2 regions of the Dehalogenimonas sp. NIT-SK1 genome follow, and region 2 is predicted to be linked to the other one. Evidence: riboswitches for the same ligand, from Rfam matches in the RefSeq annotation. Region 2 holds a riboswitch; the other holds the start of a gene.

Region 1 (5,524 bases), 810 kb from region 2:
CGGACTTGTTCTTGGTCAGGGCGATGGCGCCGAGGGTGGCCGCGGTGGCGCCGGCCAGGCCGAAGGCTACTTTATCCAGGGGGTGTTTTTCCGTCAGGTCCATGGGTTCGTGGATGGGACCAAGTCCGGCCGGGAAGGCCAGTTCGGCACAGCCGATACACGGGGCGCCGGCTTCAATGCACCAGCGGGTTTTGGAGTTCCACAGCCGGTCATTGCAGTCCGCGTGGGTGATGGGCCCCTTGCAGCCCAGCAGGTAGAGACAGTCCGGGTCACCGAATTTCTCGGCGAAGTGACCGGCTTCAAACTGGCCGCGGCGGGGACACTGGTCATGGATGGTCTTGCTGTAATAGGCGGTGGGTCTGAGGTCTTCATCAACCTTAACCGATTCCGGGCTGTCCATGATAACCTGGGCCAGGGTGCCGACAAACCAGTCCGGATGGGGCGGGCAGCCGGGCACGTTGATGACCGGGGTGGTGATGCCCTTCTGTTGGTAAAATTCACGGATGCCGACTACTTCCCCGGGATTTGGAGGAGAAGCGGAAATACCGCCGGAAGCGGCGCAGGTCCCCAGGGCGATAGTGGCGATGGCCTTTTTGCCCAGCCGTTCAATGGTTTCAGTCATGGGTATGCCGTGGCCGTCCTTTTCACCAACCTCGCAGTAAAAACCGTCGGCCTTCAGCGGGACGCCGCCTTCCACCACCAGGGCGAAGGGACCGGTTTCAGTATCATAAAGAGCGCTCATGGCCAGGTCTCCCTGGGCGGCCATGACGGTATTGTGGAAGCGCAGGCTGATATGATTGCCGCTGACGACTTCCGAGAGAAGTATGTCCTGGATGCTTACCGGGAATGAATTAAGCACGGAAACCGAGCAGCCGTTGCAGCCGGAGCCCTGGAACCAGATAACCGGAACTTCATTCAAAGCCTGGGCGAAAAGTCGTTCAAATTCCGGATTCTTCATCATCGACAGACCAAGGGCGGCCGATGAACCGGCGCATAATTCCAAGAAACGGCGTCGGGTCAGTCTGGTAGTCATATTAACTCTTGTCCTCCTTGGTGGCAGTTTCCGCCGCTTTCACCCCGGCGCTGCGGCGGGTGCGGAATAGATAAGTACCGGCCAGGAAAAGAGCTATGGCTCCTATCTCAAAAGGAATCTTGCTCAGGAATTCGTAGGTATATTCCGGGTACATTTCCTTTTCCACTTCCGGGAAGCCGAGTTCATGGGGATCAACGGAACTGATGTACATTACAGCGGTACCGCCGACCTCATGTTCACCATAGATGTAGTCAAAATATTTGCCGGGGTCATTCTGGATGCGTTCGTGAGCCAGGGCGATCATGTCAGCCCGTTCGCCGAAGCGGATGGCCTTGGTGGGGCAGACATCAAAGCAGACCGGTACGTCTCCGGCTTCAAGCTTCCGGTCATTACAGAAGATGCACTTGGAAATCTTTGGCCAGGGTACGTCCCATTCAAACTTGGGAATATCGAAGGGGCAGGCGTTCTGGCAGTAGCGGCAGCCGATGCACTTGTGCTCGTCCCAGACGACGGCGCCGTTGGCTTCCTTGTTAAGCGCGCCAACAGGACAGACGGAAACACAGGCGGGGTTGAAACAGTGCAGGCACCGTTTGCTTAGACCGATCACCTGGGTGCGGTTGTCACGCTGAACCTCTTTGGCCTGCAGGACGACATAATGATAAGCGTCCAGTTCCGGGGCGGTATCCGTGCCTTCCAAACGAAGGTCCTTAAGTCCGTAGAACTTATGACATTCGGTTTCGCACAGCTTGCACAGGATACAGCGGGTAGTATCGATGAGCATACCTACGGGCATATTGTTACTCCTTTCACGGATGTGGTGTTTCTGTCCGATACCCTGATATTAAAAACAAAAGGCCGCTGTCTGCTGCCGGTATGATCGGCGGGGACAGGGCCATTCTCAACAATTGAAATATTATTCCGGGTAATCATAGCTGCGTGTTGTCCAGTTGATAATCCGGTGATGCCTGGTTAACGGTTAATATGAAACGGGGATGAGTGAATTTTCTGAGCCAGTAACAAGAAGAAATATCAGCTGGCATATTTCAGTATCCTCTCTCCTTTCCAATCAGGGAGGCGCGGGTGTTTCCGCCCGAACCCTCGGAACCTTGCGGTTCACCGTTCCGGATGCCATAAAACAGGGCTTAAGGCCACCCGGACTCGAAGAGCGCCGCGTGTTCAAGCACGACGATGGAAACTTTAGCACCTGAAGTGCCCGGTGTCAACTTAATACCACCCGAAAAGACTAATACTTTTTTTATGGATATACAACTGCCCTATAATTCAGCAGCACCGGGCATTTTGTGATAGCATATAACATTAAAACCCAGTAATTATTAGTTATCCGGTATAGACGCTGTGCCGGTTCCGGGAGCACACCGCCATGATGGGGCACGGTTTTCCGTATTTCAACGCCAATATTGAAGGCAAAGCGAGGGTTACCCGCGGCCTGATAAGACGCATCCTGGCTTACGCGCGGCCTTACCGCCGGCTGATAATAGCCATGGTGGCAGTTACCCTGGCTACTACCGGACTTTCTTTGCTGACGCCGCTGATACTGCGGCAATTGATAGACGTAACGCTGCCGGACAAAAACCTGGAGCAGCTCAGCTGGCTGATTGCCGCCCTGGTGGCGGTTCCCATAGCTACCAGCGGGCTGAACGTAATGCAGCGGCGCCTGAACGCCATGGTGGGCGAGGGTGTGGTATATGATCTGCGTGTAGCGCTGTTTTCTCATCTTCAAAGAATGGCGCTCAACTTTTTTACCAATACTAAGGTAGGCGAGCTGATGAGCCGCCTCAACAATGACGTGGTGGGTGCCCAGAAAGCCATCAGCGATACCTTTGTAAGTATTTTTACCAGCCTGGTGCAGGCGGTGGTGCTGCTCTCAGTGATGATGCTGCTGGAATGGCGGCTGACGCTGGTCAGCGTGGCGGTGATGCCCTTTTTCTTAGTGGCCGGACGCAAACTGGGGCGGCGGCTGCAGACTATTGCCCGGGAGCAGATGGAGCTGAATGCCAGGATGAATGCGGTGATGCATGAGCTGCTGAATATTTCCGGGGCTTTGCTGGTCAAACTGTTCGGCCGTACTTCCGTTGAAGATCGCCGCTTTGAGGAGAGGTCACGCCTGGTGCGTGACGCCGGGGTGCGCCGGGCGGTAACCGGCATGGTGTTTTTTGTCAGCATCGGCTTGCTGAGCGCGCTGGGGGTAGCGCTGGTGTACGGCGTCGGGGGTTACATGGTCATACAGGACGCGCTGACCATAGGTACCATTGTAGCCCTGGCGGCTTACCTGAGCAGCCTGTATACAGCGCTGCAGACGCTGACCAACGCGCCGGTGGATTTCGCCACTTCCATGGTCAGCTTTGACCGCGTGTTTGAGGTGCTGGATCTGCCGCACGAAATCACCGAGAAGCCCGACGCCACCGTGCTGCGGGACGTTCGCGGCGAGCTTGAATTTGAAAATGTCAGTTTTCGTTATGCGGTGAACGAGCGAATGCTGCTGAAGGATGTTAAACGCTTCGACAAGGAACAGAACGTTACGGCTGTTCTATCCGGCGGTGAGACTACCAACGGTTGGAATGAGATCGGCGGCGGACCAAAGAACCAGGCTCGCGAAATGGCCCTGAAAAATGTGTCTTTCCGCGCTCGACCCGGGCAGCTGGTAGCGCTGGTCGGTCCCAGCGGGGCCGGCAAGACTACCATGACTTACCTGATTCCCCGGTTATATGACCCGACTTCCGGACGGCTGTTGATTGACGGAATAGACCTGAGAGATGTTACCCTGACTTCACTGACCAACCAGATAGGTATGGTGACCCAGGAAACCTACCTTTTCCACGACACCATCTGGGTAAACATGCTTTACGCCCGACCGGAAGCGACGCGGGAACAGATTGAGCACGCGACCCGGGCGGCCAATATCCATGACTTCATCATGGGGCTGCCGGCCGGCTATGACACGGTAGTAGGCGAAAGGGGTTATCGCTTGTCCGGCGGCGAAAAGCAGCGACTGGCGCTGGCTCGGGTTATTCTCAAGGACCCGCGGATTTTAGTGCTGGACGAGGCTACCAGTTCCCTGGACTCCGAATCAGAAGCCCTCATCCAGGACGCGCTGCGCCGGGTGATGACCGGACGCACCAGCATTGTCATCGCCCATCGGCTGTCCACAATATTGGCGGCGGACCTGATACTGGTGATGGACCGCGGTGAGATAATAGAGCGCGGCACTCATGGAGAACTGCTGCAGGCCGGCGGTATGTATGCCCGGCTGTATGAAACCCAATTCCGGGGGCGGCCCGGTGAGCGGCCGGAACAGTTGTGAAAACCGCCGGTCATCCATTGGCCGATAAAATAGACACAAGTACGCGCCATATTGTAAACTTGGCGAATTAAATTTACTTTTATTAAGGAGGAACTACGTGAAGAAAAAGCTTTCTGTTTTGCTGCTCGCCCTGACCCTGACCGCAGCGATGGTGCTGCCCGGATGCAGCAATGACACGGATGACCCGGATCCGACCAATACCACCGACCCGGTTACCAGTATTACGGTAGCCACTGATGCGACCTGGCCGCCATTTGAATACATTGATACCGATTCCAACCAGATTGTCGGTTTTGATATCGACCTGATGAACGCCATTGCCGAGAAGGCTGGCATTGAAATCGAATTCGTCAATGTGGAATGGGACCCGCTGCTGGCTGGTGTGGCCCAGGGTACCTATGACGCGGCCATTTCTTCTATTACTATCAAGCCGGACCGCCTTGAGTCCATGGATTTTTCTGACCCCTATTTTGTTGCCGGCCAGATAATAGTGGTTCCCGCTGACAACACCACCATAACCGGCCCTGATAATCTCAGTGGATCTGTTGGGGTACAGTCCGGAACTACCGGTGATGATGAAGTCACCGCGCTGGATACGGTTGACGAAGTGGTGCGCTATGACGAAATCGGCCTGGCATTCGCCGCTCTGCTGAACGGTCAGCTTGACGCGGTGGTCTGCGATACTCCGGTGGCCGAAGGTTACGTTTCTACATATTCCGATGACTTGAAGACAGTGGGTGAAGTGCTTACAACCGAGGAATACGGCATCGCTTTCCCCAAGGGCAACGATGCCCTGGTAGCCAAGATCAACCAGGCTCTGGCCGAGGTGAAAGCCGACGGCGTTATTGAAGATCTGGTTCTTGAATGGTTGGTAGACTAAGAAAGTAATTATGAGGGGGGCTTTTTCAGCCCCCCTCATTGGTTTTAGCAAAAAATGAAAAACCAGGAAAAAGCGGCAAAACCCGAAGAAGAGCTGAGTTACGTTACCGGCGGTGAGGTGAACGTACGCCACGACACCTGGTGGTGGCTGGTAGCCGCGGTAGTTGGCCTGGTGATACTGCTGGTGGTGGTCCAGCCGGACCCCTTCCGCGACCTGGTGGTTTTTGCCCGTGACGGCATCGCCGTTACCATGCTGGTGACCATTACATCTTTTATCCTGATGCTCATTG
Region 2 (5,524 bases):
TCCTTCAATTCTGGTTAACGGATCAACGACAATGCGCGTCATAGTTATTTTACCTTTCCAACCTTATTTTCGAACATTGGATTTCCAATTCCAATTTCAAGGGTTGAGTTAATCATTACTGCGGCGGCAGCCCGAAGTCATAATCATGGGCGTACAGCGGGCTGGTGTCTTCATAAAATTCCGGCTGCGAGCAGGCGACGCAGGGGATGTTGGCTTCAATGCAGTAGCTGGCTCGGCCATTCCACATTCGGTCCCAGCAGTCCTGCATGGCGATGGGTCCCTTGCAGCCCTTTAGAATCAGGCAGTAGTCCTTCTGGGCCGGATTCTTGTAATCAGTCAGGAAACGCCCGGCTTCATAGTGGCCGCGGCGCGGACAATTGTTGTGCATCAGCTGCCCGTAGAAAGCGTAAGGACGGCGATACTGGTCCAGCGCCGGTACGGTGCCGAAGGTGATGTAATGGACGATGGTGGCCACCAGCCGCTCATTGTGCAGCGGGCAGGTGGGCAGGTTGATGACCGGTTTTTCACCGACATCGTCAAATTCATGATGCAGTTCCTTGCCGCGGAACAGGTAGCCGACCGCGTCGGTCGGGCCGGACCGCGGGATGCCGCCGTAGGTAGCGCAGGAGCCGACGCAGATGATGGCGGCGGCGTTGGCGGCGGTTTCGCGGACTATTTCAGTAAACGGTTTGCCAGCTATGGTGCAGAACTTGCCATCCTCAGCCAGCGGGATGGAACCTTCAATAACCAGGACATAACCGCCCTCTTCAATGGTGTCCTGCAGTGCCTGCTCGGCCTGGTGCCCGGAAGCGGCCATGGCCGTTTCATGGTAGCGCAGGGAAATGGTATCCAGCAGGATGGAAGTGGCGTCCGGCTCCTGGTTGTTAAGGAAGGATTCGGTACAACCGGTGCAGCTCTGGCCTTCCAGCCAGATTACCGCCGGTTTGCCGCTGGTGCTTTCCAGCGCTTCCACTATCTGCGGGGCCAGAGCTTGGCTCAAACCAAAGTAGGCTGTGGTCATACCCGCGACCTTGACGAAATCCCGGCGGGTCAGGTTAGGTTTTCTCAGACTTGAAATATCCATCTTTTCTCCTTTGTAATGGGACTGGGTCCCACTCCGGTCTAGATATGTATTTTAGCTTTTATTCCTTATTTGTTCCTACGGGTTTGATTTCAGCCAGTTGCCCAGCAGTTCGTGCTGTTCCTGGGTCAAATACACGCCCGAGTAGTGCGACTTCAGGAAAACGGCCAGGAAGTCAGCGGTCTGCCGCTGCAGGTCAATCTGCTCAATGGAAGGACCGCCGTTGCCGCCGGATCGGTCAGCCGCATGGCAGACGGCGCAATTATAGGCATAGACCAGTGCCGGATCAGTCGGGGCGGGCGCTGAGGTCTGGGTGGAATTTGTGTAAATCCAGTTGATCAGCAGGTCCCGCAGGCGGGAATCCATGGTTACCCCGGTGCGGTGAACCGGCAGCCACTGGGACAGGTAAGCCACGCTCTGATCACGGGAAAGGGCAGGACCTACTCCGCCCTGGCGCTGGGTGCCGTGGCAGGATGCGCAGTAGCTGGCATAAACCAGGCTGGCGTCAACACCCGCCACATCATCGGAGACTGGCAGCAGGCTTTCAGTAGCCGGTGGTGAAGTGGTGGTGGGCGGGGGTGTGGTTGAATCATCGGTGCAGGCGCTCAATACCGGCAGCATTACCAGCATCAGCGCGAAAACCAAAACCAGGATATTTTTGTGTTTCATCAATTTACCTCTCCTGTTCATCTGGATGACCGGGTAAAAAATCTTTGCCTATAAAAAAGGAGACGCCGACTTAAAAACGTCCCCGGTAATGAAATTTGGTTAACACTTATGCCCTCTCCTTTCCTAAGCGCGGGAGGCGCCGGCGTTTCCGCCGCCACCCTCGAAGCCTTGCGGCTTACAGGTCCGAACACCATAACTGAATCAGCTTTAGATTTTCGGACTCGAAGAGCCTTTTCATCAGCCGACCGGTGAGCCTGGCCGGCAAATTCGCTAGGATTGTAGCACCATGGTTTTAGTACTGTCAATATAATTAGTCCTAAAAGTATAATACCGGGTAATTATTTTTCATTTTAGCTTTGCCGACCGTTGAAACGACTTAAAATGCTTGCTACCGGAGCGAAGGGTGTTACAATATGAAAAACTTTTCAGGTGAAAAGGAGACTGCCCTGGAAGTTCAGGAAATTCGCCGGCTGATGGAGGAAAGACAGTACAAGGAGCTGCGCGTCGCGTTGAGTTCCATGGACGCTGACGCCATAGCGCTGCTGCTGACCGAAATGCCTGACGCGGAAACACTGACCGCTTTCAGGCTACTGCCCAAGGACCTGGCGGTCCAGGTATTTGACCAGTTCGACGGCCGCCAGCAACTGGCGCTGATGGAGCTTTTCACCGACAATACCGCCCGCCGCTTCCTGGAAGTACTGCCGCCGGATGACCGGGCGGAACTCTTTGATGAAGTGCCGGCCGCCCTGGCCCGGCGGCTGCTGCGCCTGCTGTCTCCGCAGGACCGGCAGATGACCCTCAAGCTGCTGGGTTACGCCGAAGATAGCGCCGGCAGGGCGATGACGCCGGATTTTGTGGATCTGCAGGAGAAGATGACCGCCGCCGAAGCGCTGGATAAAATCCGGCGGCTGGCGGTATCCAAGGAAACCATTTACATGGCCTATGTCATCAACCGCCAGCGGAAACTGATTGGAACGGTTTCATTGAAGGACCTGGTGCTGGCTGAACCGCGGACCTGTGTTACCGAAATCATGACCGACGAACCCCGCAAAGTCTATACCGATACCGACCAGGAAGAAGTAGGGCGGCTGCTCAAGGATTATGAACTGCTGGCCATTCCGGTGGTGGATGCCGAGAACCGGCTGGTGGGCATCATCACCTGGGACGACGTGGTCGATATAATGGAAGAAGAGGCCACCGAAGATATTTACCGCTTCGGCGCGGTGCCCGGTTCCGAGCGGGCATATTTTACCGACCGTATCTGGTCAGTAGTGCGGCGGCGCACGGTATGGCTGCTGCTGCTTATCTTCGCCAACACCTTTACCGCCACCATAATCGCCGGCCAGGAGGAACTGCTGGCGGAACTGGTGATCATGGCCGCCTTCATCCCGCTGCTTATCGGTACCGGAGGCAACATCGGAGCCCAGTCAGCCACGGTGGTAATCCGCGGCATGGCTACCGGGGAAATCGCCGGGCGGCGGAAAATGTCGGTGGTGCTGCGCGAGGGCGGGGTAGGTCTGCTGCTGGGACTGGTGCTGGGCCTGGTGGTGCTGGCCTGGGCTTACCTGCTGGGACGGGATTTTGAGGTTGCCCTGATAGTGATGATGACCCTGATGCTGCTTTCCACCCTGGCTACACTGACCGGCGCAAGTCTGCCGTTTTTCTTCCAGCGGCTCAAGATTGACCCGGCACTAGTTTCAGCGCCCTTTATTACCACTGTGATGGACGTGCTGGGTGTGGCGCTTTACTTTGCGATAGCCGCCTGGCTGCTGAACATATAGGTCAATAACGGGTCAGTACGATGGTTTTTCAGCGACGATAACAATAAAACCAGCTTCGGTGCGGACCCCGTCCTGCGGCTGTTCCGGTTCATTAACCCGGCCCGGCGGCTGGAAAAGGGCTGATACGTTTCGGGTGACCTTAAAACCGGCGGCAGCCAGCAGATCAATAAGCTGCTGCCGGCTTATAAAGTCAGCATAACGGTATATTGGGTGCCCGGCTGACTTCTTAACCTGGTAAAAGCTGCCCCAGGCGCAGTCTGCGGGAACCATGGCGGCTACAACCTTACCCCGGTCTTTTAAAACGCGGTGGATTTCATCCAGCACCCGGGACGGTGATTCAGTAAAGCAGAGGGTCATTATCAGAAATACTGTTCCGAAGGTTTCATCTTTAAAGGGTAATTCTTCGCCTCTGCCTCGGGTCGTCCGGATACCTCGGGCCTCTGCCATTCTCAGCAGTTTAGCCGAGGGATCAATACCTGTTTCGATGCCCAGGGCTTGGGCGAAGCGACCGCTGCCGACACCGACCTCCAGCCACGGCTTGGGCAGGTTCTGAAGTACATGCCGGATAGCCGCCAGTTCAATGGCAAAAATAGTTTTGCCTTCACCGTCAAACCAGGCGTCATACTCCGCGGCCCTGGAGTCGAACAGGCTCCCACCGTTATCAGAATCCGTCTTCATAAAACCTTTTGAAGTGTTCCCTGAAATAACTGTTTCCGACAATATCTTCTTCTTTAAAGCTGTAGCGGTAATTTTCTATATAATCCTTAAGCACGGCGTAGGCTTTATTGATTTCCGTCATTTCCCGGCTGCTCTCGCTTTTGGTTTTGTCCGGGTGGTGCCGGTGCGACAGCCGTTTATAGGCGGCCTTTACTTCTTTAATGGTTGCTGTTTCACCCAGGCCGAGCCGCTTCCTGGCTTCGTCTATTTCTTTGAAATCAGTGTTGTTCATAAAATCTGCCGTTTCGTCTGTCACTCATACAGCCAATTCAAATCAATTTATTGTATTCCAAGCCTTTTATGCTTATCAAACAGTTTAGCCACGCACCGGAAAATATTTTTACGTTTCAGCGGGTTTTTTCAGCTTCAGCACCGGACTTTTTTCCTATTGACATACACTATATCTAGTGGTAATGTATGCGGGCAACACAACAGATAGTGTTTAAACGTCAGCATCATGTCGCCGCTTGCCTGTATCTGAATAAGGAAATTTCAAGGATAAGGATTTACCGAATGAATTGTCCCAGCTGCCGGCAGAATGATTTCCGGGTGGTTGATTCCCGGGAGGTCGAAGACGGTATTCGCCGCCGGAGGGAATGCCTTAGCTGCGGCTACCGCTTTACAACCTATGAGCGAATCCAGCCGACGGCGGTATATGTCATCAAGAAAGACGGCCGCCGCGAGGAATGGAGCAAGGACAAGCTGCTGGGCGGACTGCATAAAGCCCTGGAGAAGCGGCCGCTGCCGGTGGGTACCGTAGATAAGCTGGCGGATGAAATAGAGTCCGAACTGGTTGAAACCGGCCGGGCCGAGATAGCTTCTTCGGCAGTGGGCGACAAGGTGATGGAGAAGCTCAAGGCGGTTGACAACATCGCCTACATCCGCTTCGCCTCGGTGTACCGCAAGTTCACTGACGTAACAGAGTTCAAGGAAATGGTGGATAAGCTGGTCGGCCGCTCGGAAACGGACAGTCGGTCACAGCTGCCGCTGATGCTGGAAACAGCCGAAAAGAAAATAAAACGGAGAAAAGGCCATGACACCGCAGCCGTCAGGTAAACCCATCGTTGATAAAAACCGCATTGCCCAGATAATCTTCAACCAGGCTTCCGCCATGGGCATCGCGGAGCGCGGCAAGGTAGAGGAAATCACCGCCCGGGTTATCGACCGGCTGGAAAAACCGGCCTCGCTGCCGGGAATGGAAGCCTTCATGCCGGCCGATGCCCGCCAGCCGATCGCGGCTACTGAGTACGAGATTGAGTCACTGGTCAAGGATATT

Evidence for each region. A riboswitch is a leader RNA that binds a small molecule or an ion and turns the genes downstream of it on or off. The one in region 2 is predicted to bind molybdenum cofactor.
Region 1: it holds a riboswitch for molybdenum cofactor, as region 2 does, so the genes downstream of both, ACZ48S_RS03405 (4Fe-4S dicluster domain-containing protein) here and ACZ48S_RS07620 (c-type cytochrome) in region 2, are expected to answer to the same signal.

Annotation. Positions count from the first base shown of each region.
Region 1 is NZ_AP042352.1:643,689-649,212, forward strand. It holds gene ACZ48S_RS03400 (hydrogenase small subunit) at 1-1,033, opposite strand, end outside; gene ACZ48S_RS03405 (4Fe-4S dicluster domain-containing protein) at 1,035-1,826, opposite strand; molybdenum cofactor riboswitch at 2,073-2,209, opposite strand; gene ACZ48S_RS03410 (ABC transporter ATP-binding protein) at 2,415-4,355, shown strand; gene ACZ48S_RS03415 (basic amino acid ABC transporter substrate-binding protein) at 4,453-5,235, shown strand; gene ACZ48S_RS03420 (amino acid ABC transporter permease) at 5,290-5,524, shown strand, end outside.
Region 2 is NZ_AP042352.1:1,456,533-1,462,056, reverse strand. It holds gene ACZ48S_RS07630 (nickel-dependent hydrogenase large subunit) at 1-42, opposite strand, end outside; gene ACZ48S_RS07625 (hydrogenase small subunit) at 116-1,084, opposite strand; gene ACZ48S_RS07620 (c-type cytochrome) at 1,160-1,750, opposite strand; molybdenum cofactor riboswitch at 1,850-1,989, opposite strand; gene mgtE (magnesium transporter) at 2,164-3,531, shown strand; gene ACZ48S_RS07610 (methyltransferase domain-containing protein) at 3,544-4,209, opposite strand; gene ACZ48S_RS07605 (J domain-containing protein) at 4,193-4,504, opposite strand; gene nrdR (transcriptional regulator NrdR) at 4,762-5,304, shown strand; gene ACZ48S_RS07595 (vitamin B12-dependent ribonucleotide reductase) at 5,282-5,524, shown strand, end outside.